One region of the uncultured Friedmanniella sp. genome, then DNA from elsewhere that is predicted to be linked to it. Evidence: riboswitches for the same ligand, from Rfam matches in the RefSeq annotation. Region 1 holds a riboswitch; each other region holds the start of a gene.
What was found. Region 1 has a riboswitch for S-adenosylmethionine ahead of ACFE7W_RS07350 (amino acid ABC transporter permease). Riboswitches for the same ligand answer to the same signal wherever they lie in the genome.
Positions count from the first base shown of each region.

Region 1 (7,386 bases):
AGCTCGTCGACGCGACCGTGTCCGGGGCCACCACGTCGACGATCCTGGACACGCCCCAACGGGTCGGCCGCCGGACCTTCGCGCCGCAGGTGTCTGCCGTGACCCCGGACGCGAGCCTCGTCACGATCACGGCAGCAGGCAACGACCTCGGTTACCTCCGCGGCGTCATGACCACCGCGATCTTGAACCGCGCGTACCGGCGCACGCTCCTGCGACCGCTGGTACGACGGCTGCGCGTCCGCCTCCCACCCCGTGAGGTGAGCAGGCAGGCGGTCGAGGACGCGACCGAGGGTCTGGCGCGCATCGTGGTCGAGGTCCACCACCGGTCGCCGGCGGCCCGGGTCGTGCTGGTGGACTACCTGCCCATCTTCACGGCGGCCACCACGCCAGACGCGTCCGCCCTCTTCGAGAACACCGAGATCGCCGACTTCCGCCGGGTCGCCGACATCGTGACCGGCGTGTTCGAGACGGCGGGTCGACGAGCGGGCGCCGAGGTCGTCACGGCGAGGAGGTACTCCCAGCCGCGCGGGACCGCAACGACGTCCCCCTGGGTGTTCGGGCTCCGGCCGCTGCGGCAGCTGGGTTCGTCCTTCCACCCCACGGCGGCCGGGATGGAGGAAGTCGCCCGGGTGCTGGTCGACCACCTCGCGACCGACGGCGCAGCACCGGGCGGGGCATCTGGGTGACGTTGCCTCGGTCGCCGCCAGGGTCCCCCGTGGGTGCCCGCGGCTCGGCGACCAGCTCACCGCGACCGGTGCGTCGGTCCGGGTCAGGCAGCCGGCGAGACGGCGTCCAGTTCAGTGCGCCGGTCCTCGCCCAGGTGGATGGCGGCCACGGCCGGGTTCTGCTCGAGGTGAGCAGGATGGTGTCAACGCCTCCGGCGGCGACGTCCTCGCCCGGATGACCGCCGGTGCCCCGGCCGGGCGTCCGGCCACCCCCGACGGGGTCGCAACCGCGGTCGCCCTGGCTCCTGTGGGACCAGGCCAGCGACGTTCGGGCACCGACACCCCCGTCGATGGCGGGATCACCACCACCCGGTCCGCCTGAGAGCCTCGCCTCGCGCATCGGGTCTTGACCCACGACCCCGTAGAGGCGCGATGGTCAGCACGCGCGCAGCGCGGCGAACTCCACCTCGCGCCGGAGCTCGAAGCCCATCGCCAGGTAGAGACTGATGGCCCGTGAGTTGGTGGCCCCGGTATGCAGGAACGGGGTCTCGCCCCGGCCGCGGGCCAGTTCGGCGACGGCGCGGACGAGCCGCGTGGCCAGCCCCTGCCGGCGGTACGCGGGATCGGTGCAGACCGCGCTGATCTCGGTCCAGCCGGTGGGATGCAGCCGCTCGCCCGCCATGGCCACGAGGGCACCGTCGCGCCGAAGACCGAGATAGGTCCCGAGCTGGTAGGTGCGTGGGCGGAACGGTCCGGGCTCGGTCCGGACGACCAGGTCCACCGCCTCCGGTGCGTCGGCCGCGCCGAGGACGAAGGCGTCGTCCGCGCGGGCGCTCCACAGGGCGTCGGTGGCGACGAGCTGGACGCCCGGGACGACTCCCTCCAGCCCCCACCCGCAGGGCACGGCACGGGTGAAGCCGGGTGGCCCGGCCAGGCCGGCCACCTCCCCGTCGGTGTACAGCTCGCGCAGGTCCGCCCAGGCGCGGTCGTCCTCGAACGAGGCCACCGCGGCGAACGGGGAGACGTCAGCGGGGTAGCGGCGGGCACGTCCCTGGCCGAGCGCGAAACGGGCGTGCACGCCGGTCAGCGACGCCCACGCGGCGGAGTCGAGCGGGTGCGGGGACGGCGCGGCGCTCTCGCCGCCGGACAGGACACGGGTGGTCACGACGCGACAACCTACTCGAGCCACCTGCTATTCCCTACTATCCCTACAGGGTTTGACACTTCGAGGGCCTGGCCGTAACGTTCTCGGCAGGTCACGAGAATCAGCGACAAGCCCTGGCTGGCTGATCGGCAACCCTCGTCTTCGGCGGTGGGGTGCCCCAGGTGACGACCGGGCAGGGGAGTCCCTCCTCTGCAAGCGCCGGTCCCCGCCCGGGGGCCCCGAGCTCGATCGGCTTGCCGCATGACCTGTCACCCCAACGCCTGGCATCCCCAGAGTCAGACCGCCGCTACAGATCGGCGCCGGACCCCCATCGGCCACCCCCGGGGGGCGGCCTGTTGTCGACACCCCCGCGGCCCTCGCGGCTGAGCGGCGCCCCGCTCGCCGCTGCCCCCCTCACCCTCCGTCAGCCCCGGAACCGGCTCCCGCCGGCGCCCCGTCACGCCTCGAGGTCCCCATGAGCATGAGCACCGACCGTCGGCCGCCGCCGGCGTCTGACCACCCACCCCAGCCCGGGCAGCCCAAGCCGGTTCTCCGGCCGGACGCGACCGGCGCCGCCACCCCGGCCGCCCAGCTGGCCTCCACCCGCGTCGTCCCGCTGCGCCACCCGTGGCGCTGGGTCGCGAGCGTCGTCGTCCTGCTGCTGCTGGCCCAGGTGGTCCGCGGCCTGGCGGCCAACCCGGCCTACCAGTGGGGCGTCTTCGGCTACTGGTTCTTCCAGCCGATCATCCTCGAGGGCCTCCTGGTGACCCTGAAGCTCACGGCCTACAGCGCGGTCATCGGCTTCGCTGCCGGCATCGTGCTGGCGCTGATGAGGCTCTCGGCGAGCCCCGTGCTGCGCTCGGTGAGCTGGGTCTACATCTGGATCTTCCGCTCGATCCCGCTGATCGTCCTGCTGCTGTTCCTCGCGAACGCCACCGCCCTCTACCCGAGCCTCGGGCTGTCGGTGCCGTTCGGGCCGCAGCTGTTCAGCCTCGACGCGACCCAGCTGCTCAGCTACGAGGCCGCGGCGATCATCGGCCTCAGCCTGAACGAGGCCGCCTACGCCGCCGAGATCGTCCGGTCCGGCCTCATCTCGGTCGACCCGGGCCAGCGCGAGGCGGCCGTCGCACTGGGACTGCCGCGGCACCGGCGCTTCAGCCGCATCGTGCTGCCGCAGGCGATGCGCGCGATCCTGCCCTCGTACGCGAACCAGCTGATCGGACTGCTCAAGGGCACCTCGGTCGTCTACATCACCTCGCTGCTCGACCTCTTCGGCCAGGTGGAGACCCAGGCGAGCACCAACAGCGGCGAGGTCATCCCGCTCCTGATGGTGGCGACGGTCTGGTACGTCATCCTCACGACTGTCCTGTCGGTGTTCCAGTACTTCGTGGAGCAGCGCTTCGCCCGCGGCGTCGACCGGCTGGCCCAACCCGGACGAGCCCAACGGGTGCTGGCGGCTGTCCTCACCCGACGGGGGGTGGCCCGATGAGCGCGGCGGTCACCGGCACCTCGCCCGTCCCGACGGCACCCGCGGCGACCACGGCCGTCGTCCAGGTGCGTGGGGCGACGAAGTCCTTCGGCGCGCACACCGTCCTTCACGAGGTCGACCTCGACGTCGAGCGGGGCACGGTGACCGTGGTCCTCGGGCCGTCCGGGTCGGGCAAGTCGACCCTGCTGCGCTCGATCAACCACCTGGAGAAGCTGGACGCCGGCTTCGTCAGCGTCGACGGCGAGCTGGTCGGCGTCCGGGTCCACCGCGGCCGGCTGCACGAGCTCAGCGAGCGCGCGATCCTGCGCCAGCGCGCCCGGATCGGGTTCGTCTTCCAGAGCTTCAACCTCTTCCCGCACCTCACGGTGCTGGACAACGTCGTGGAGGCGCCCGTCGCGGCGCTCGGACGCGACCGGGCCGAGGTGCGGGCCGAGGCGCGGACGTTGCTGGAGCGGGTCCGTCTCGCCGACAAGGCGGAGTCCTATCCGCGACAGCTCTCCGGCGGGCAGCAGCAGCGGGTGGCGATCGCCCGTGCTCTCGCGCTGCGTCCGGAGCTGATCTTGTTCGACGAGCCCACCTCGGCCCTGGACCCCGAGCTCGTCGGCGAGGTCCTCGCGGTGATCAAGGACCTGGCGGCGTCCGGCACCACCATGATCATCGTCACCCACGAGGTCGGATTCGCCCGCGAGGTCGCCGACACCGTCGTGTTCCTCGACGGCGGCCGCGTCCTCGAGCAGGGACCTCCCGAGCAGGTCCTGACCCATCCGCGGCACCCGCGCACCGCCGCGTTCCTCAGCCGCGTGCGCTGACCCACCCCACCCGGACCCACCTCATCCCGCACGGCCTGCGGCGCCGCCGCGGCACCCCATTTCAAGGAGACAACCATGTCGATCACCACCCGTACCCGAGCAGGGTCGGTCGCCGCCCGCGCCGCGCTGCTCATCCCCGTCCTGGCCCTCGCGCTCGCGGCCTGCTCGACGAGCGACGCGGCCACCACGAGCGCGCCGAGCGCCGACGCGAACGGCAACACCGCCGTCGTGGTCGCCGACAACACCACCACCGCCACCCGCACCGAGATCACCGTCCAGACCCAGGCGGCCCTGCGGGACGAGCTGCCCGCCGCCGTGAGGGACCGCGGGACGCTGGTCATCGGCGTCGGCGCCCTGCCCGCCGGCTTCCCCCCGCTGGCCTACGTCGGCGACGACCACAAGACGCTCACCGGCGCAGAGCCAGACCTCGGCCGGCTCGTTGCCGCGACCCTGGGCCTGAAGCCCGACCTCCAGAACAACGCCTGGGAGAACATGTTCGTCCGGCTCTCCAGCGGCCAGCTGGACGTCGGCTTCTCCAACATCACGGTCACGGAGGAGCGCAAGCAGAAGTACGACTTCGCCTCCTACCGTGACGACAACCTCGCCTTCGCGGTCACCAAGGACGACCCCTGGACCTTCGACGGCGACTACCACGCGCTGGCGGGCAAGACCGTCGCGGTCGGTTCGGGCACCAACCAGGAGAAGATCCTGCTCGAGTGGCAGAAGAAGCTGAAGGCGGAGGGCCAGACGCTCGAGGTGCGCTACTACAAGGACAACAACAGCACCTACCTGGCCCTGGCCTCGGGTCGCATCGACGCCTACTTCGGGCCCAACCCGGGGATCGCCTACCAAGACCAGCAGTCGGCGGCCACGAGCACGCCGACCCGGACCGCCGGGACGTACTCGGGGGCGGGTGACACCCTCCAGGGGCTCATCGCCGCGACGACGAAGAAGGACAGCGGCCTCGCGAAGCCCGTTGCCGACGCCATCAACTACCTGATCACGAGCGGACAGTACGACGCGTGGCTGAAGGCGTACAACCTGCAGAACGAGGCGGTCAAGTCCTCCGAGATCAATCCGCCCGGGCTGCCGCTCGACAACGCATGATGCGTCCGCGTCGGGTGCGGCTCACGTGAGTGACCTCACGCCGCATTCCCGATGAAGCCGGTAGACAATGGGGAGGAAAGTACCGTGACCACCGAGGAGCACGCCATGACCGAGCCGTCGACGAACCGGCCGCTCGTGCTCGCCCTGGTGGGCGTCGGGCCGCGGGGAGCCGGCCTGCTCGAGCGGCTCGTCGCCAATGCTGCGGTGCTCGGCTCCGGGCCGGTCGAGGTGCACCTGATCGACCCGTTCCCGGCGGGCGGCGGACGGGTGTGGCGCTCGGCGCAGTCGGAGCTGCTGCGGCTGAACACCACCGCCGAGGACCTGACCGCGTTCGTCGACCACACTGTCGCCATGGCGGGGCCGGTCACCCCCGGTCCGACGCTGGCCGAGTGGTGCCAGACCCACGGCGTCGACCTCGACGACCGGGCCCTGGCCGCCGAAGCCGCGTCCCTCGGTCCGCTCGACTTCCCGACCCGACGGCTGGCGAGCGCCTACCTGGACTTCGCCGTGCGGCGTGCGCTGTCCCCGCCGCCCGCCGGTACGACCGTCCTCACCCACCGGCAGCGGGCTGTCGACCTTCGCTGCGGCCCTCGCCCCGACGCCAAGGGCGATCGCGAGGTCGTGGTGCTCGAGAACGGCGAGACCATCGAGGCCGATGCGGTCGTCCTGCTCAACAGTCATGTCGACGTCGGCCCGGCGCCTCGGTTCGCGGCGCTGGCCGACTTCGCGACCGAGCACGGGCTGACCTACCTGCCGCCCGGGTACGCCGGCGACCTGGACCTGAGCGCGGTGCCGGCCGGGCAGGACGTGCTCGTCCGGGGCTTCGGCCTGGACTTCGTCGACCTGATGGTCCTGCTGACCGAGGGTCGCGGCGGGCGCTTCGTCACCCGAGGTGACCGGCTGGTCTACGAGCCGTCCGGCTCCGAGCCGCACCTGCTCGTCGGCTCGAGGCGCGGCGTCCCCTACCACGCGAAGCCGACCTACCGGCTGCGCGTGCCCAGACCGCCGGGCACCACCTTCTGCACGCCACAGGCGGTGTCCGCGCTGCTCGGGAGGGGCGAGACGCTCCACTTCTTCGACGACGTGTGGCCACTCGTCGGACGTGAGGTGGCCTGGGGCTACTACCGCGAGCTGGGGCTGGGCCACCCGGACCGGATCGCCACCTCCTGGTCGGACTTCGCGGAGGGCTTCGCCGCGCTGGAGTGGGGGAGCGAGGCCTATGACCGCTGGATCGCTGACGCGGTACCGGACCACGCCGACCGCTTCGATCCGGCGGCCGTCGACCGCCCGCTGCGTCAGCTGCGTGTCGCCGACGCCGACGAGCTCAGTACGGTCGTCCGCCGCTACGTCCGCGCCGACCTCGCCCGTCGCGCGGACCAGCGGCACAGCGCCGACCTCGGCGCCTTCTTCGCGCTGCTCGCGGTGCTGCCGGTCCTCGGGCCGGTGCTCGGCTCCCCGCAGCTGGACCCGCGCTCGCTGGTGGCGGACTTCTACGGCTGGTTCCTGGGCTTCTTCAGCTTCTGGGCCAGCGGGCCGCCGCCCGACCGACTGGAGCAGCTCCTCGCGCTCGAGGAGGCCGGAGTCGTCTCCTTCCTCGGCCCGGGTCTGGAGGTGGCGGCCGACGTCGAGCGCGGAGTCTTCGTCGCCCGGTCCTCCGCCGTGGCCTACGAGGTCGAGGCGCACGCACTCGTGGACGCCACGTTGCCGGCGTTCGACCTGGGCCGCGCCGAGGACCCACTGCTGGCCGCGCTGCTCGCGCGCGGCGAGGTGTCCTCCCACGTGCTGCGGGACCCGGCTGGACGGCCGCTCGACACCGGCCAGCTGCGGACCGACGCCACTCATCACCTGGTCCGCGCCGACGGGTCGGTCGCGCCGCGGCGGCTGGCCCTGGGCATGCACACCGCGGTGAAGGCGGCGGCGTTCGCGCGTCCGTGCACGAACGCGCCGGTGCACCGGCTCAACGACCAAGTCGCCCGTGCCCTGCTCGCGCTGCGACACCACCCGGCCGAGGAGGCCGTTGGCGTACCCGCCGACGATGAGCCGGTCGGCGCGGGAACGAGGGGCTGACGTGAGCCCGCGGTCGCCAGGACGCCCGGCGGCACCCGTGGCGCGGACAACGGCCGGGGGGCGCCCGGCTCGTGGCCTGGCACCGCTCGTCGACCTCTCGGCGAT
Region 1 is NZ_CAXTHT010000002.1:639,093-646,478, forward strand. Features, by position in the region: gene ACFE7W_RS07340 (SGNH/GDSL hydrolase family protein) at 1-686, shown strand, start outside; gene ACFE7W_RS07345 (GNAT family N-acetyltransferase) at 1,102-1,830, opposite strand; SAM riboswitch class IV at 1,920-2,034, shown strand; gene ACFE7W_RS07350 (amino acid ABC transporter permease) at 2,291-3,298, shown strand; gene ACFE7W_RS07355 (amino acid ABC transporter ATP-binding protein) at 3,295-4,107, shown strand; gene ACFE7W_RS07360 (ABC transporter substrate-binding protein) at 4,183-5,214, shown strand; gene ACFE7W_RS07365 (FAD/NAD(P)-binding protein) at 5,299-7,281, shown strand; gene ACFE7W_RS07370 (hypothetical protein) at 7,385-7,386, shown strand, end outside.

Region 2 (7,386 bases), on a different contig from region 1:
TGAGGATGCCCCAGCCGATGCGCGGATCGTCTGCGTTCGTCACGGCGCCCATGCTCGCCCATCGCCGCCCGGTCTGTGCAGGGAGGTTCGGTGGTGCCTTGAATGACACTGGTGTGATTTGCCCTTACGATGACGCCATGGTCAGTGTCTCGAACAGCCACCTCGAGAGCCCTCAGCCCGACGGCGAGCTGAGCGTCCGGGACGCGGAGATCCTCGCCTTCGAGCGTCAGTGGTGGAAGTTCGCCGGCGCCAAGGAGCAGGCGATCCGGGACCAGTTCCAGATGTCGGCCACCCGCTACTACCAGGTGCTGAACGCGCTGATCGACAGTCAGGCCGCCCTCGCCCAGGATCCGCTGCTGGTCAAGCGCCTCCGCCGGCTGCGCGCCACCCGGCAGCGCAACCGCTCGGCCAAGCGGCTGGGCATCGATCTCACGATCGACTCCTGAGCCGGCCGAGCCCGGCCCTCAGCGCTGGTCCGATCGGCCTGACCGGAGCCTCCTCGTAGCCGCCCAGGGCTAGCCCGGCCCGCCGCTCGAAGACATTGGCGGCGGCACGGTCGCCCGTCTGCAGCATCGACCAGCCCATGGCGACCGCGTAGGCGGGCAGGAAGGGCAGTCCGAGCAGGGAGAACCACTGCCAGCTGTGCCGCTCTTCATGCTCGAGCAGGCTGGGCCGCTCGACCCGCCAGTCCGACCACCGGCCGGCAGTGACGAGGACGTTGCCCACCGTGAAGGCGCTGGCCACCGGGAGACCGAGACGGTAGCCGTCCGCCAGCAAGAGCCCGCGGGGTCCGGGACGCACGCGAGCGCCGCCCGCCCGGGCCACGGCCAAGCCGAGCGGCGTGCTCAGGTTGACCCAGTTGCCGAGCCGACGGATCTGGTACCGACGGAGGTCGCGAGGCATGATCTGGTCACCGTAGCGCGCTCAGCGTCTCGCTGAGCGGACGAGATTCCCAGCATCCGGTACGCCGATGCGCCTCCGCGGGCGGGCCGACGCTACGCTAACTATGTCATCCAGAGGGGATGAGGGAACGGCCCTTTGACTCCCCGGCAACCGCCTGCAAGAGGCAGGAACGGTGCCAACTCCGCCTTGGTCGAACGCCGGCCAGGACAGATGAAGAAAGCCAGGCTATGACTGCGCTCGCCACCCCTGCCGCCACCTCGTTCGAGGCGCCCGTCGGCGTCCGGCCCGGTGCCTTCGGCAACGCCACCCACCTCGTCTGCCGCGCTTGCGGCGAGAAGTCCCCCCTGGGTCCGTTCTACGCGTGTCTGGAGTGTTTCGGCCCGCTCGAGGTGGGCTACGACTTCCCGGCCATCACCCGCGCGCAGATCGAGGCCGGGCCCAAGAGCATCTGGCGCTACGCCCCGCTGCTGCCGGTCCCCACCGACATCGCGAGCTTCCGCTCCACCGACCCCGGCTACACCCGGCTGCTGGACGCCGGCAACCTCGCCGCCGACCTCGGCCTGCGACAGCTGTGGGTGAAGGACGACTCGGGCAACCCGACCCACTCGTTCAAGGACCGCGTCGTCGCCGTCGCTCTCTCGGCCGCCCGCGAGCTCGGTCTGCAGGTGCTGGCCTGCCCGTCCACGGGCAACCTGGCCAACGCCGTCGCCGCTGCCGCCGCCCGGGCCGGCATCCGCTCGGTCGTGTTCGTGCCGGAGAACCTCGAGCAGCAGAAGATCATCGCCTCAGCGGTCTACGACACCACGCTCGTGGCCGTCCAGGGCACCTACGACGACGTGAACAAGCTGGCCAGCGAGATCGCCGCGGAGGAGGAGGGCTGGGCGTTCGTCAACGTGAACGTCCGCCCCTACTACTCCGAGGGCTCGAAGACGCTGGCCTTCGAGATCGCCGAGCAGCTCGGCTGGCGGCTGCCCGACCAGGTCGTGATCCCGGTCGCCTCCGGCTCCCAGCTGACCAAGATCGACAAGGGCTTCACCGAGTTGATCAAGCTCGGACTCGTGGCGGACAAGCCGTACAAGATCTTCGGGGCCCAGGCCACCGGCTGCTCGCCGATCGCCCAGGCGTACCGGAATGATCTTGACTTCGTCCCGCCTGTGAAGCCGGACACCATCGCCAAGTCGCTGGCCATCGGCAACCCGGCCGACGGCCCGTACGTGCTCGACGTGGTGCGCCGCACCGGCGGCCTGATCGCCGACGTCGACGACGACACCGTGGTCCGCAACATCCAGCGACTGGCCCGCACCGAGGGTGTCTTCGGGGAGACCGCGGGCGGGGTGACCCTGGGCGTGACCGAGAAGTTGATCATCGACGGTCATCTCGACCCCAGTGCCGAGACGGTGATCATCAACTCCGGCGACGGGCTCAAGACCCTCGACGCGGTCAGCGGCCACGTCGGCCCCAAGACCACCATCCCGCCTCGCTACGAGGCTTTCACCGACTTCTGGAAGGAGTACCGCGGATGAGCGCAAAGGTACGCATCCCCACGATCCTGCGCACCTACACCGCCGGGGCCGGTGAGGTGGTCGCCGATGGCGGCACGCTCGCGGAGCTGCTGGAGTCGCTGGAGGCCAACCACAAGGGCATCCGCGGCCGCATCCTGGACGACGCCGGCCAGCTGCGCCGCTTCGTCAACGTCTACGTGGGCGATGAGGACGTGCGGTTCGTCGGCGGCCTCGAGGCTCCGGTTCCTGAGGGCGCCAAGGTCTCGATCATCCCGGCGGTCGCGGGCGGCTGAGCGGCGGCGTAGCGCTCGGACAGCTCCCGGCCGAGCTCGCGCAACGAGTCGCGCAGCTCGGCCGGCTCCTGCACCTCGATGAAGGTACCGAAGCCCGCCAGCACCGCTGCTGTGCCGCGGATGGTGAAGATGCGGCCGCGGACCAGAGCCGTCCCGCCGTCGTGCGTGACGTCCACCAGACCGCTCAGCTGGCTGCTGAGCGAGGACAGCAGGATCTCCGTCCAGCGAGGCTCGGTCCGGATCGCCAGCGGCACGCTCGGCCGGTCGGAGTAGGCCACGCGTAGCGCTCGCCACAGGGACCGGAGGTCGAGGTCCGCCGGTCGTACCGCGGGGGTGCTGAGGGCCGCCACCTCGCTCATCCGCGACAACCGGTAGGTCCGAGGCCGGCCGCGGTGGGCGGCGACCAGGTACCACGTCGGCCCGGCCGCGACGAGCCCGTACGGGTCGACGGTCCGCACGCCCGGGGTGCTGGGCAGGCGGGGCTGGTAGCGGAACCGGAGCCGGAGGTCGTCGAACACTGCCCGCTGCACGAGGTCCAGGTGGCCCAGCTCCGGGCCCGGGGGGTCGAAGCCGGTGCTCTCGATCAGGATCCGCTCGGAGGTCCGCACCACCGCGGAGTCCAGGTCGGCCGGCAGGCTGGTGGCGAGCTTGCGCAGCGCCGACGCCAGCGGATCCGCCAGTCCCAGCCGTTCGAGCGCGGCATGGCCGCCTGCGAGGAAGAGGGCCTCGGCCTCGATCGGAGTCAGCGCAGCCGCGTCGGGGCTGTAGCCCGGCAGCAGGGCGAAGCCGCCGTTCCGGCCCCGCTCCGCGTAGACCGGGATGCCCGCCGCCGACAGTGCCTCGACGTCGCGCAGGACGGTGCGCTCGGTGACCTCGAGCCGCCGCGCCAGCTCGCGCGCACTCAACCGGCCGTGCTGCTTGAGCAGCGCGGTGAGCAGCAGCAGTCGGTCGGCGCGGATATGGTGAAGCCTGCCACGGATACCTGACAGATGGTGTCGTGTATGGCACGCGAGGCTAGGTCGTGACCACACCACGACCCAGGAGGCTCCCGTGAACCTGCCCGACCACCGCCCCGACCTGTTCCAGGCCCAGGACTGGATGCTCGCCCTGATAGGAGGGGTGCGGCCTGAGCACCTCGACCGGCCGACACCCTGCGGCGACTGGGACGTACGGGAGCTGGTGGCCCACCTCTTCATGGTCGCGGACCGGATCGCGGTGGTCGGTCAGGGCGGCAACGCGATGAGCGTCACCCGGGACGGGGTGCAGGTACCCGACGACCTGGCGGCCGGGTTCGAGCAGCGCATCCAGGTGGGCCGCCAGGCCTGGTCGGACGAGTCGAGCCTCAGCCGGTCCGTCGTCGTGCCCTGGGGCGAGGTGCCGGGCGCGATCGCCCTGACCGGCTACGTGCCCGAGCTGGTCGCCCACGGCTGGGACCTGGCCACCGCCACCGGCCAGCCGAGTGAGGCTGCCCCGGAGCTTGCCGCCGTCGCGTTGCGCGCGGCGCAGCGGGCGATCCCGGCCGAGCGGGACGGCTTCCCGTTCGGGCCGGTGGTCGAGTCCGGGCCGGACGACAGCCCGACCACCCGCTTCGTGCACTGGATGGGCCGGTTGACGCCGTCACCGCGGTAGCTCAGTCGCCCGCGAGTGGTCGAAGGAACTGGGTGCAGACGTAGACGCGAGCGAAGCGGGCGCGCAGCTCGGCCTCAGCGCTCAGCGGCGCGTGGCAGAAGGCGGTCACCGGTCCGGACAGCGGGGCGGGGACGCCGAAGCCCTCGGTCGGCTCGTCCCAGCCCTGGTAGACGTGCAGGTACTGGTGCCGCTGCTCGAACCTCTGGCTGCGGTACCAGGCCAGCGCGCCGGCGTCCTCGCGCGTCCAGGCGTCGATGCTCACGATGTCGGGACGCAGCTGCTGCAGGGCGGCGGCCAGCAGCCGCGAGGCGATCCCCCGTCGCTGGTGGTCGGGGTGGACGGCAATCGAGTTGATGGTCGCGGCGGATTCGTCGATCTCGACGTCGATGAGGCCGACGACCTGTTCGTCGAGCTCAGCGACCAGCTGGACCGACGGTCGGTCGAACACCGTCCTGGTGAGGTGGACGTCGTCGTAGTAGCAGGTGTCGACTAACGACAGCAGTCGGCAGCGTAGCCAGCCCTGCTCGTCGGTGGGGTCGTAGGGACGCACGGTGGGTCCAGAGGTGGGCATGACTCTCCTGGGAAACGCGAGGCTGCGCGCAAGGACGCGGGGAGCGCGGTCACAGCTGGGAGGTCGTCACCCGAGAAGCGTACGGCGAGGCGAGAGGAAACGGGTCAGGCGCCAGGACCAGGTGGCGGATCGACCGGGCGGCACAGGTCGAGCACCAGTCCGTGCGGGCCCTGGACGAGGGCCGAGCGCATCCCGAAGTCCATGTCAACCGGTCCGTACAGGAGGACCCCACCTGCGGCGGTCGCCCGGGCCGCGGCGGCGTCGACCTCCTCGACGACGTCGTGCAGGATCACCCCGCCCACCTGCGGCATGGGCACGGGTCCGGTCGCGCTGAGCATCACGGAGGCGTCGCCGGTGTCCAGCTCGGCGAAGCCATCGTCAACCTCACCCACGATGCGCCAGCCCATCACGGCCTGCAGGAAGGCCGCGGCTGCGGGCACGTCGTCGACGATCACGCTGAGAGAGTGGACGGCCATGGCGGCACCCTAGCCAGCCCGCTCCCGACCCGGGCGACGGCGCTCGTCGACGGGTTGTCCACAGAATTCCCGTGTCGCGCCGTCGTCCACAGGTAGCCACGAGGGTTCGTCGTCCGCCGTCGGGTGCGGGCAGGATGGGCCCATGACCTCGGCGACCCGCAGCAGCGCCCGCGACGTCCTCGCGGCCACCATCGCCACGATGGCCGGCCCGGACGCGAAGCCGCGCCGCGACCAGGTCACCGCCGTCGAGGAGCTGGTCGACCACCACCGCCACGTGCTGGTCGTGCAGGCGACGGGATGGGGCAAGTCGGCCGTCTACTGGGCGGCCACGGCGGCCCTGCGGCAGCAGGGCGCGGGGCCGACGCTGGTGGTCTCGCCGCTGCTCGCCCTGATGCGGGACCAGATCTCCGCCGCCGAGAAGGCGGGGCTGCGGGCGGCGACCATCAACTCGACCAATCTCGACCAGTGGGCGCAGGTGCTCACCGACATCCGCGAGGGCTCGCTGGACGTGCTGCTCATCTCACCCGAACGGCTGTCGAACCCGGCGTTCGCGGCGGGTCTGCCAGACCTGCTCGCCTCGGTCGGGCTGCTGGTGATCGACGAGGCGCACTGCGTCTCCGACTGGGGCTTCGACTTCCGACCCGACTACCAGCGGCTCACCAGGACGCTGCTCGCCCTGGCTCCCGGTACGCCGGTCCTCGCCACCACCGCGACGGCGAACGAGCGGGTCACCGCCGACGTCGCCGCCCAGCTGGGCGAGAACACCGTGACCCTGCGCGGTTCGCTGGCCCGGGCCTCCCTGCGGCTGGCCGTGGTGCCGGAGCTGACGGTGCTCGAGCGCTACGCCTGGGTGGCCGAGGCGCTGCGCACCCTGCCCGGCTCGGGGATCATCTACGTGCTGACGGTGGCGGAGACCCAGCGGGTGGCGGCCTTCCTCGCCGAGCAGAGCCACGACGTGGCGGCGTACTCCGGCCAGACCCCCAACCGGGAAGAGCTGGAGGACCGGCTCCGGGCCAACCAGGTCAAGGCTCTCGTCGCCACCTCCGCCCTGGGGATGGGCTACGACAAGCCCGACCTCGCCTTCTGCCTGCACCTCGGCTCACCGGGCTCGCCCGTCGCCTACTACCAGCAGGTCGGCCGGGCCGGCCGGGCGCTGGACGACGCCCTGGCGGTGCTGGTCCCGGCCGAGCAGGACGAGCGGATCTGGGAGTACTTCGCGACCGCCGGCATCCCCGACGAGCACCAGGTGGAGCGGATCCTCGACGTCCTGACTGGTGAGGCACAGTCGGTGCCGGCGCTGGAGGCCGCCACCGGCATCCGCCGCGGTCGGCTGGAGAGCACGCTCAAGATCCTCGCCGTGGACGACGCCGTGAAGCGGCAGGCCGGCGGTTGGGTGGCCACCGGCAGCCCCTGGTACTTCGACGAGGCGAAGTGGGCGGCCCTGCGTCGGGTCCGGGCGGCGGAAGCGGACCTGATGCGCTCCTACGCCCACGGCGAGGGCTGCCTGATGCGGTTCCTGCAGCAGGCCCTCGACGACCCCGACCCGCAGCCGTGCGGGCGCTGTTCGGTCTGCACCGGGCAGCTGCCCCCGCCGGGAGCCGCGCCCAGCGCCGACGTGGTGGTGGCGGCGCAGCGCTTCTTCCGCGGCCAGGACGTGATCGTCGAACCGCGCAAGCTCTGGCCGTCCGGGCTGCCGGACCGCAAGGGTCGCATCGGCTATCTCGCCGAGGGACGGGCGCTGGCCTTCGCCGACGACCCGGCCTGGGCCGAGGAGCTGGCCCGGCTGTGGCAGCGCGACGCCCCGGCCCCCGCGCACGTCCTCGAGGCGATGGTCGAGGTGCTGAAGCGCTGGTCGAAAACGTGGCAACGGCCGGTCGCCGTGGTGGCCATGCCCTCCCGCAGCTACCCCCAGCTGGTCGGCTCGGTCGCCGAGCACCTGGCCCGGATCGGTCGGCTGCCCCTGGTCGAGGCTCTCGCCGTCAGCGGGCCGCGACCGGCGGAGGACTCCGCGT
Region 2 is NZ_CAXTHT010000020.1:15,237-22,622, reverse strand. Features, by position in the region: gene ACFE7W_RS20485 (Gfo/Idh/MocA family protein) at 1-43, opposite strand, end outside; gene ACFE7W_RS20480 (DUF3263 domain-containing protein) at 138-446, shown strand; gene ACFE7W_RS20475 (hypothetical protein) at 430-903, opposite strand; SAM riboswitch class I at 1,007-1,120, shown strand; gene thrC (threonine synthase) at 1,131-2,426, shown strand; gene ACFE7W_RS20465 (MoaD/ThiS family protein) at 2,423-2,698, shown strand; gene ACFE7W_RS20460 (helix-turn-helix transcriptional regulator) at 2,599-3,729, opposite strand; gene ACFE7W_RS20455 (TIGR03086 family metal-binding protein) at 3,749-4,327, shown strand; gene ACFE7W_RS20450 (GNAT family N-acetyltransferase) at 4,329-4,898, opposite strand; gene ACFE7W_RS20445 (VOC family protein) at 5,003-5,374, opposite strand; gene ACFE7W_RS20440 (RecQ family ATP-dependent DNA helicase) at 5,517-7,386, shown strand, end outside.
Region 2: it holds a riboswitch for S-adenosylmethionine, as region 1 does, so the genes downstream of both, thrC (threonine synthase) here and ACFE7W_RS07350 (amino acid ABC transporter permease) in region 1, are expected to answer to the same signal.

Region 3 (7,386 bases), on a different contig from region 1:
CCAAGGTCGGCAGCCTCGTCAACTCCGGCAAGACCTCTTCCGTCGGGCTCTGCACGACGACTGCCCCGAAGTCCGCCAGCAACAACACCGCCAAGATCGTCCTGCCCGGCGTCGGCCGGATCGGAGCGGCCACCACCAAGGTCACGACCTCGAAGAGCAGTGGCCAGCTGACGACCAGCACCACCACGACCGGGTCGACGTCGCTCGTCGGTGACCTGGTCCAGGCGTCGGCCATCACGAGCACGGCCAAGGTCAAGTACTCCTCCGCCGGCTACACCCGCGCAGCCTCCACCGTGTTCACCAATCTCCGGGTGGCGGGCACCAGCGTGACCGCCAGGCCGGGGGTGGACACCATCATCAGCATCCCCGACGTGGCGACCGTCCGCATCAACGGCCAGAGCACCTCCACGACCAACGGCGCACACAGCATCACCGTCACCGGACTACGGATCACGCTTCTCGCGGGTAACCGGCTGGGCCTGCCGACCGGTGACATCGTCGTCGGGGTGGCCACCAGCGACCTGCGCGACCCGGTGCACCGCCTGGCCTCCGGCGCGGCCTACGGCACGCTGGTGAACGTGGCGGGCGTGGTCAAGTCCGGCGCGACAGCAGCGGTCGGCCAGCCCTGCGCGGGCAGCAACGGCGTCACCCTGACCAACTCGGTGGACTCGACCACGCTCGGCTCGGCCCTGCACGTCGGGGCGGTGCGGAGCGCGACCAAGAGCACGGACACCTCCGCTAAGACGCTTTCCGTCGCGACGAACACCGTGGCGGGCATCGACCTCCTCGACGGTGTCGTCACGATCGACGCCGTCGAGGCCAAGGCCGCGACCACCGCGAAAGGCACGAGCACCCCGTCCAGCTCCTCGTCCGGGACCAAGGTCGTCGGGCTCAAGGTCAACGGCGTCAGCCGTACGGTGAGCACCGCGGAGAACACCAGTATCAACATCGCCGGCGTCGGCACGCTCTACCTGCACCGCGCCCTGCGGACCAGCACCGGCATCCAGGTCTACGCCGTCCAGCTGAAGCTCAGCACGGCGTCCCAGGGCCTCGGCGTCGGCACCGTCATCACCGTCGGCTCGGCGAAGACGGGCGTCGCCGCTCACTAGACCAGGGCTCCCACCAGGGCGGACGTGCTCCGCCACCCCCTACTGCGCGCTGCCGGCTCGTCGACGAGCCGGCAGCGCGTTTCTGCGTGCCCCGAGCCTGACGGGCCGAGCAGGAAAGCCATTTCTTTTCGGAGCCGAAACCACCCTGGATTGGTCTTTCTTGAGGCATCTTTTACGCAGTTTTGCCCTTGGCTACGGTTTGGTCTCGCTTTGATTCTTTGCATTTTTAAGCCGCCACGAATGTCCTATGTTCTGTCCTGTTCGCGGCTACCGGGGGGAGCCAAGCGGCGCCAAAAACACTCATTCCCACCCCGATCGGAGAGCACCGTGTCCACCTCCCCCACCCGCCGCATCCTCGCCGTGACCAGCGCCTCGACCGTGGCCGCCGCGCTGGCCATGACGATGCCGCTACCCGCCCAGGCCGCGACCACGACGTACGACGCCTTCAGCGGCTCGGCCTACGTCTCCGTAGTCACCCTCGGCCCGATCACCTCGGGCGCGAGTGCCGTGTCGTCGGTCTGCACCACCAACAAGGACCTCACCCGCACCAACACCGTCGCCAAGCTCTCCGTGCCGCTGCTCGGCAACGTCGGCGCCGGGAACACCCAGGTGACGACCTCGGGGTCCGGCAGCTCCGGCGCCACCACCGCGACCACCACCATCGCCGGCACGTCCCTGCTGGGCGGTCTGGTCTCGGCCAGCGCGATCACCTCCTCAGCCAAGGTCTCCCACACCGGCGACACCTACACCAACACCGCCAGCAGCACCTTCACCGGTCTGAAGATCGCCGGCCGCTCCGTCACCGTCAAGCCGACCGGGGTGACCACGGTCAGCATCCCCGGCATCGCGAGCGTCGTCCTCAACAACCAGAAGGTCGCCAGCGCGGCCGGCAACCACACCCTCGGGGTGATCGCCATGCGGGTCAACGTGCTCAAGGGCAACCCGCTGGGCCTGGCGAGCGGGACCGTCATCGTCGGCGTCGCGAACGCCGGGCTGCGGGACACCATCTTCCACAAGCCCGCCGCCTCGGCCTACGGGACCCAGATCGACGTGGCCGGCGTCGTCAGCGCGGGCAAGACCGCTTCGGTGGGGCTGCCCTGCGGCGGTCTGACCGACGTCACCAAGTCCTCCAACCTGGCCGGGGTCGACGTCCCCGGGGTTCTCAAGGTCGGTGCGCTGACCACGAAGGTCTCCAGCACCGACACCGCCTCGAGCACCACGGCCAACGCCAGCGCCGAGATCGGCGCCACCAGCCTGCTGGGTGGCGTCATCAGCGTCGACGCGATCACGGCGGCCTCCAGCTCCACCCGGAAGGGGACCAAGGTCACCACCACCTCCGAAGGCACCCAGGTGCTGGGCCTGAAGATCAACGGCGTCGACCAGACCACCGCCGACGTGGCCGAGAACAGCACGATCGACATCGACGGGGTGGGCACCCTCTACCTGCGCCGGGCCGTACGCTCGGGCAGCAGCCTCCAGGTGTACGCCCTCCAGCTGAAGCTGGACACTGCCCAGCTGGGGCTCGCCGCCGGCACCACGCTGACGGTCGGCTCGGCCTACGCCGCGGTCACCGCCTACTGACCGCACCACCACACCAAGGCCGATGAGCGGCCGGCTCGGGCGCCCGAGCCGGCCGCTCGTCACGTCTCGAGCCGGGTTCAGCCCAGCCCGAGCAGGGCGTTCTCGATCACCTCGGCCATCGCCGGGTGGATCCAGTACTGCCCCTGCGCGACCTCGGCCGCGGTCTGGCCGAAGCTCATCGCCTGGATCAGCGGCTGGATCAGCGACGAGGCGTCGGGTCCGATCAGGTGGGCCCCCAACAGCCGGCCGGAGGCGCGGTCGCCGACCAGCTTGACGAAGTGGTCGGTGTCCTCCATCGCCCAGCCGTAGGCCACGTCGCCGTACGCCTGCCGGGCGACGGTGTAGTCCAGCCCCTGCTCGCGGGCCTCCTGCTCGGTCAGGCCCACCGCGGCGACCTGCGGGGAGGAGAAGACGGCGTGCGGAACGAACCGGTGGTCGCTCTCGTGCAGGTCGTCGGGGTGCAGCAGGTTGTGCTGGACCACCCGGGCCTCGTGGTTGGCCACGTGCTTGAGCTGGTGGTGGGAGGAGACGTCGCCGAGGGCGAAGACATGGGAGGCCGTGGTGCGCTGGTGGGCGTCGACCACCACGTAGCCCTCGGCGTCGACGTCGACCCCGGCGGCCTCGAGGTGCAGGGTGTCGGCGTTGGGCCGTCGGCCGGTGGCGATGAGCAGGACGTCGACGGTCAGCTCGTGCTCCCCGTCTGCGTCCACCACGGTGGCCCTCACGCCGCCACCCTCGGCCGGTCGCACCTGCCGCAGCGCAGCCTCGGTCCGCAGGTCGACCCGGGAGGCCATCAGCTCGGTGAACCGGGTGGAGACGTCGTCGTCCTCGCGCCGGAGCAGCTTCTCGCTCCGGCTGAGCACGGTCACCCGGCTGCCGTAGGAGGCGAAGATGTGGGAGAACTCGGCGGCGATGTACCCGCCGCCGACGATCAACACCGAGCGCGGCAGGTCCGGCAGCCGCATCACGGTGTCCGAGGTGTGGTAGGTCACCGAGTCGAGGCCGGGGACGTCGGGCAGCACGGGCCGGCTGCCCGCCGCGAGGACGAAGCGGTCCGCGGTGATGGTCTCCGCGCCGACCTGGAGAGCATGCTCGCCGACGAAGTGGGCCGACTCCTGGTAGACGGTGACGTTGTCGTTGCGCTGGCGCCACGTGAGCCCACCGGCCGAGATCGGGTCGATCCGGCCGAAGATGCGGTCCCGGATCTCGGCCCAGTGCACCGCCGCCAACTCGAGGTCCACCCCCAGCCGGTGCGCGTGGGCGGGGCTGAGAGCCAGATCGGCGGGGTGCACGAACATCTTGGTCGGGATGCAGCCGACGTTCAGGCAGGTGCCGCCGAAGGTGCCCTTGTCGACCAGGGCGACCGAGGTGTCGGCGAAGCGTTCGTCGACGATCGAGTTGCCGGAGCCGGAGCCGATGATGGCGAGGTCGTAATGCTGCACCCCGCCATGCTGCCAGGCGGCCCCAGCCGCCCCGTTCCCCTAGCCCGTCGAAGGGCCCGACCGGTCAGCTCAGACCTCGACGCCGAGGGGCACGCTGATCCCGAGCCCGCTGCGGGTCTCGCGACCGTAGTGGCCGATCTCCCGGGCCAGGTCCAGCGGTCGGGTCGTCATCGAGGTGTCCGGCGCCAACAGGTGGGCGGGGACCAGCCAGACGATCTCGAACTCGATCCCGTCCGGGTCCCGCCCGTAGAGGGACTTGGTGGTGCCGTGGTCCGACAGCCCGGTCAGCGCATCGGCCGACGCCAGGTCGAGCTGAAGCTGCTCGAGGTCGCCGAGGGTGCTGACCTCCCAGGCCAGGTGGTAGAGCCCGACGGTGGAGCGGCCCGCGGGGCTGGACGCAGCCTGAGTGCCCATGGCGAAGAGGCCGAGGTCGTGGTCGTTGGTGGAGTCCCGCGCACGCAGGAACGAGGCCTGCCCCGCCATGCCGGCGACCACGGTGAAGCCGAGCACCTCGGTGTAGAAGCGCACCGAGCGGTCGAGGTCGGCGATGAAGAGGACGGCGTGGTTGAGCCGCTGGATGGCCATGAGTGCCCCTGGGGTAGTGATTGAAGGTTCAAGTAAGTGTAGCGTGACTCCCGGACCCAGCACCAGCAGGATGGGGCCAGCACCGGGAGCGGCAACCGGTGCTGGACTCGGACCCAGAGACGGAGAGCAACGATGAGCGACGGGACCGGCCGCCCGCAGCCGCCGCGGATGACCCGCGCGCTGACCTTCCTGTTCGCCGTCGCGGGTGGGGCGGCGGTCGGGAACCTCTACTGGTCGCAGCCGCTGCTGGACACGATCGCCACGGACCTGCACGCCTCCACCGCCGCAGCCGGCTGGCTGGTCACCGCCACCCAGCTCGGCTACGCGGCGGGGATCCTGCTGGTGGTGCCGCTCGGCGACGTCACGAACCGGCGTCGGCTGCTGCTGGTGATGATGCTGTGCGCCGTGGCCGCCCTCCTCCTCTGCGCACTGGCTCCGACGATGGGCCTGCTGCTGGCGGCGATCACCCTGCTCGGCCTGACCACCGTCGGCGGGCAGATCCTGACCCCGCTCGCCGGGGACCTCGCCGACGACGGTTCCCGCGGGCAGGTGGTGGGGACGGTGGCCTCCGGCATCCTCACCGGGATCCTCGTCTCGCGGACCCTCAGCGGCCTGGTGGCCGAGGTCGCCGGCTGGCGGGCCATCTACGTGCTCGCGGCCGTCGTCGACGTCGTCCTGGCCGCGCTGCTCTACCGGGCCGTCCCCCCGCTCTCGCCCAAGACCAAGCTGGCCTACCCGAGGCTGATCGCCTCCGTGGGTGCGGTGGTGGTGCGCGAACGCACGGTGCGGTGGACGCTGGTCCTCGCCGGCATCTCCTTCGGGGTGTTCACCATGTTCTGGACCTCGCTGACCTTCCTGCTCAGCGGGCCGCCGTTCTCCTACCCCGTCTCCGTGATCGGTCTCTTCGGGCTGGTCGGCCTGGCCGGGGCCATCGCCGCCCAGCGCGCCGGTCGGCTGCACGACCGCGGCTGGTCCCTCCCAGCCACCGGCATCGGCTGGGCGCTGGCCCTGCTCGCGTTCCTGCTCGCTCTGGTGGGCGGCCGCTCGGTGGTGCTGATCGTGCTGGCCATCCTGGTGCTGGACGTCGCCATCCAGGGGGTCAACATCCTCAACCAGACGCGAATCTTCGCCGTCTCGGCCGAGGCGCGGAGCAGGCTCAACACGGCCTTCGTGACCAACAACTTCATCGGTGGCGCCGTCGGCTCCGCGGCCGCCACCGTGCTGTGGTCCGTCGGTGGCTGGACGGCCGTCACCACAGCCGGCGCCGGCCTCAGCGTCGTGGCCCTGGTGGTCTGGGCGATCGCCCGTCGCGGCCCCTTGCGGACCGAGCCCGTCGCCCGCTCGTGAGCACGACGAGATTGCCTGCATTTCCTATCGTGAGACAGGGGTTTGCCTGCCCGGGTCGGCTCGGTTACGGTCAGGCCAGGTCATGAGTGCCAGCACGTAGCCCCGGCTCGCTGGCCAGCAACCCTCCGCGACGGTTGGGGTGCTCCGGGTGAAGACCAGGCCCGCGTCCTCCCGGACGCCGGCAAACCTGTCGTCCGACTTCCGAGGGAACCCTGGTGACCCTTCACCTGCACGGCCGCATCCACGTCGACCTGCAACGCACCGCGAGTGCGGGCTGTCGACGCATGCCGACCTCCGCCTGAGCTCTGCTCCCCTTCCTTCCCACCCTCGCCGGCTCGCCACTCGATGGCGGCGCCGCACCCCAGGAGTCCCGCATGCCTTCGTCCACGTCCCCACTCGGCCAGATCGCCCAGCGGCTCGCCGCCCGTACCGACCTCTGGCAACCCCTCGTCCGCTATGACGCCCAGAACCGCTTCTACACCCGGCTCGCGGCGGAACCCGACTACGAGGCGTGGCTGTTGACCTGGCTGCCCGGCCAGGGCACCCTCTGGCACGACCACGGCGGCAGCGCCGGGGCCTTCGCCACCGTCCAGGGCACGCTCACCGAGCGCCACGCCGTTCCCGTGGGCGACGGCACCGCCCGGATCGCCGCCGGAGAGCGTCGGCTGAGCGACGCGGCGGTCCGCCCGTTCGGCCGCCAGCACATCCACCAGGTCGTCAACGCTGAGCTTTTACCAGCCGTCAGCGTGCATGTCTACGCCCCGTCACTGAGCGAGATGAACGAGTACGAAGCCCACGGGTCGCTGCTATCGTTGACTCGATCACAACTGGCCGGGGTGAATTGGTGAGCATCCTCGTCCCGCCAGCCACCACGACCCGCACCGGTCGCAAGACCATCCACGAAGTGCTGGAATCGGCCCGGGGGCGCCTCCAAAGGCTCACCCCAGCACAGGCCCGGATTCTCTGGGGCACCGGTGCGGTCGTGGTGGACATCCGTCCCGCGGCTCAGCGCGACGTCGAAGGTGATCTTCCCGGCGCCCTGCTGATCGAGCGCAACGTGCTCGAGTGGCGCTTCGACCCCGCCAGCGACGCGGCCCTACCGATCGCCTCGTACGACCTGCCGGTGATCGTCCTCTGCCAGGAGGGCTACACCTCCAGCCTCGCCGCTGTGGCCCTGCAGGACCTCGGCGTCTGGCGCGCCACCGACGTCATCGGCGGTTACGCCGCCTGGCGGTCCCTGCTCTGACCGAGTTGTCAGAACTCAGTTGTCCTCCGGGGCAGCTGAGTTCTGACAACTCGGGGGGGGGAAAAGGGTCAGACGC
Region 3 is NZ_CAXTHT010000007.1:118,622-126,007, forward strand. Features, by position in the region: gene ACFE7W_RS16410 (choice-of-anchor P family protein) at 1-1,109, shown strand, start outside; gene ACFE7W_RS16415 (choice-of-anchor P family protein) at 1,437-2,690, shown strand; gene ACFE7W_RS16420 (mycothione reductase) at 2,768-4,132, opposite strand; gene ACFE7W_RS16425 (VOC family protein) at 4,202-4,717, opposite strand; gene ACFE7W_RS16430 (MFS transporter) at 4,850-6,064, shown strand; SAM riboswitch class IV at 6,143-6,258, shown strand; gene ACFE7W_RS16435 (putative leader peptide) at 6,280-6,366, shown strand; gene ACFE7W_RS16440 (cysteine dioxygenase family protein) at 6,439-6,912, shown strand; gene ACFE7W_RS16445 (rhodanese-like domain-containing protein) at 6,909-7,310, shown strand; gene ccsB (c-type cytochrome biogenesis protein CcsB) at 7,379-7,386, opposite strand, start outside.
Region 3: it holds a riboswitch for S-adenosylmethionine, as region 1 does, so the genes downstream of both, ACFE7W_RS16435 (putative leader peptide) here and ACFE7W_RS07350 (amino acid ABC transporter permease) in region 1, are expected to answer to the same signal.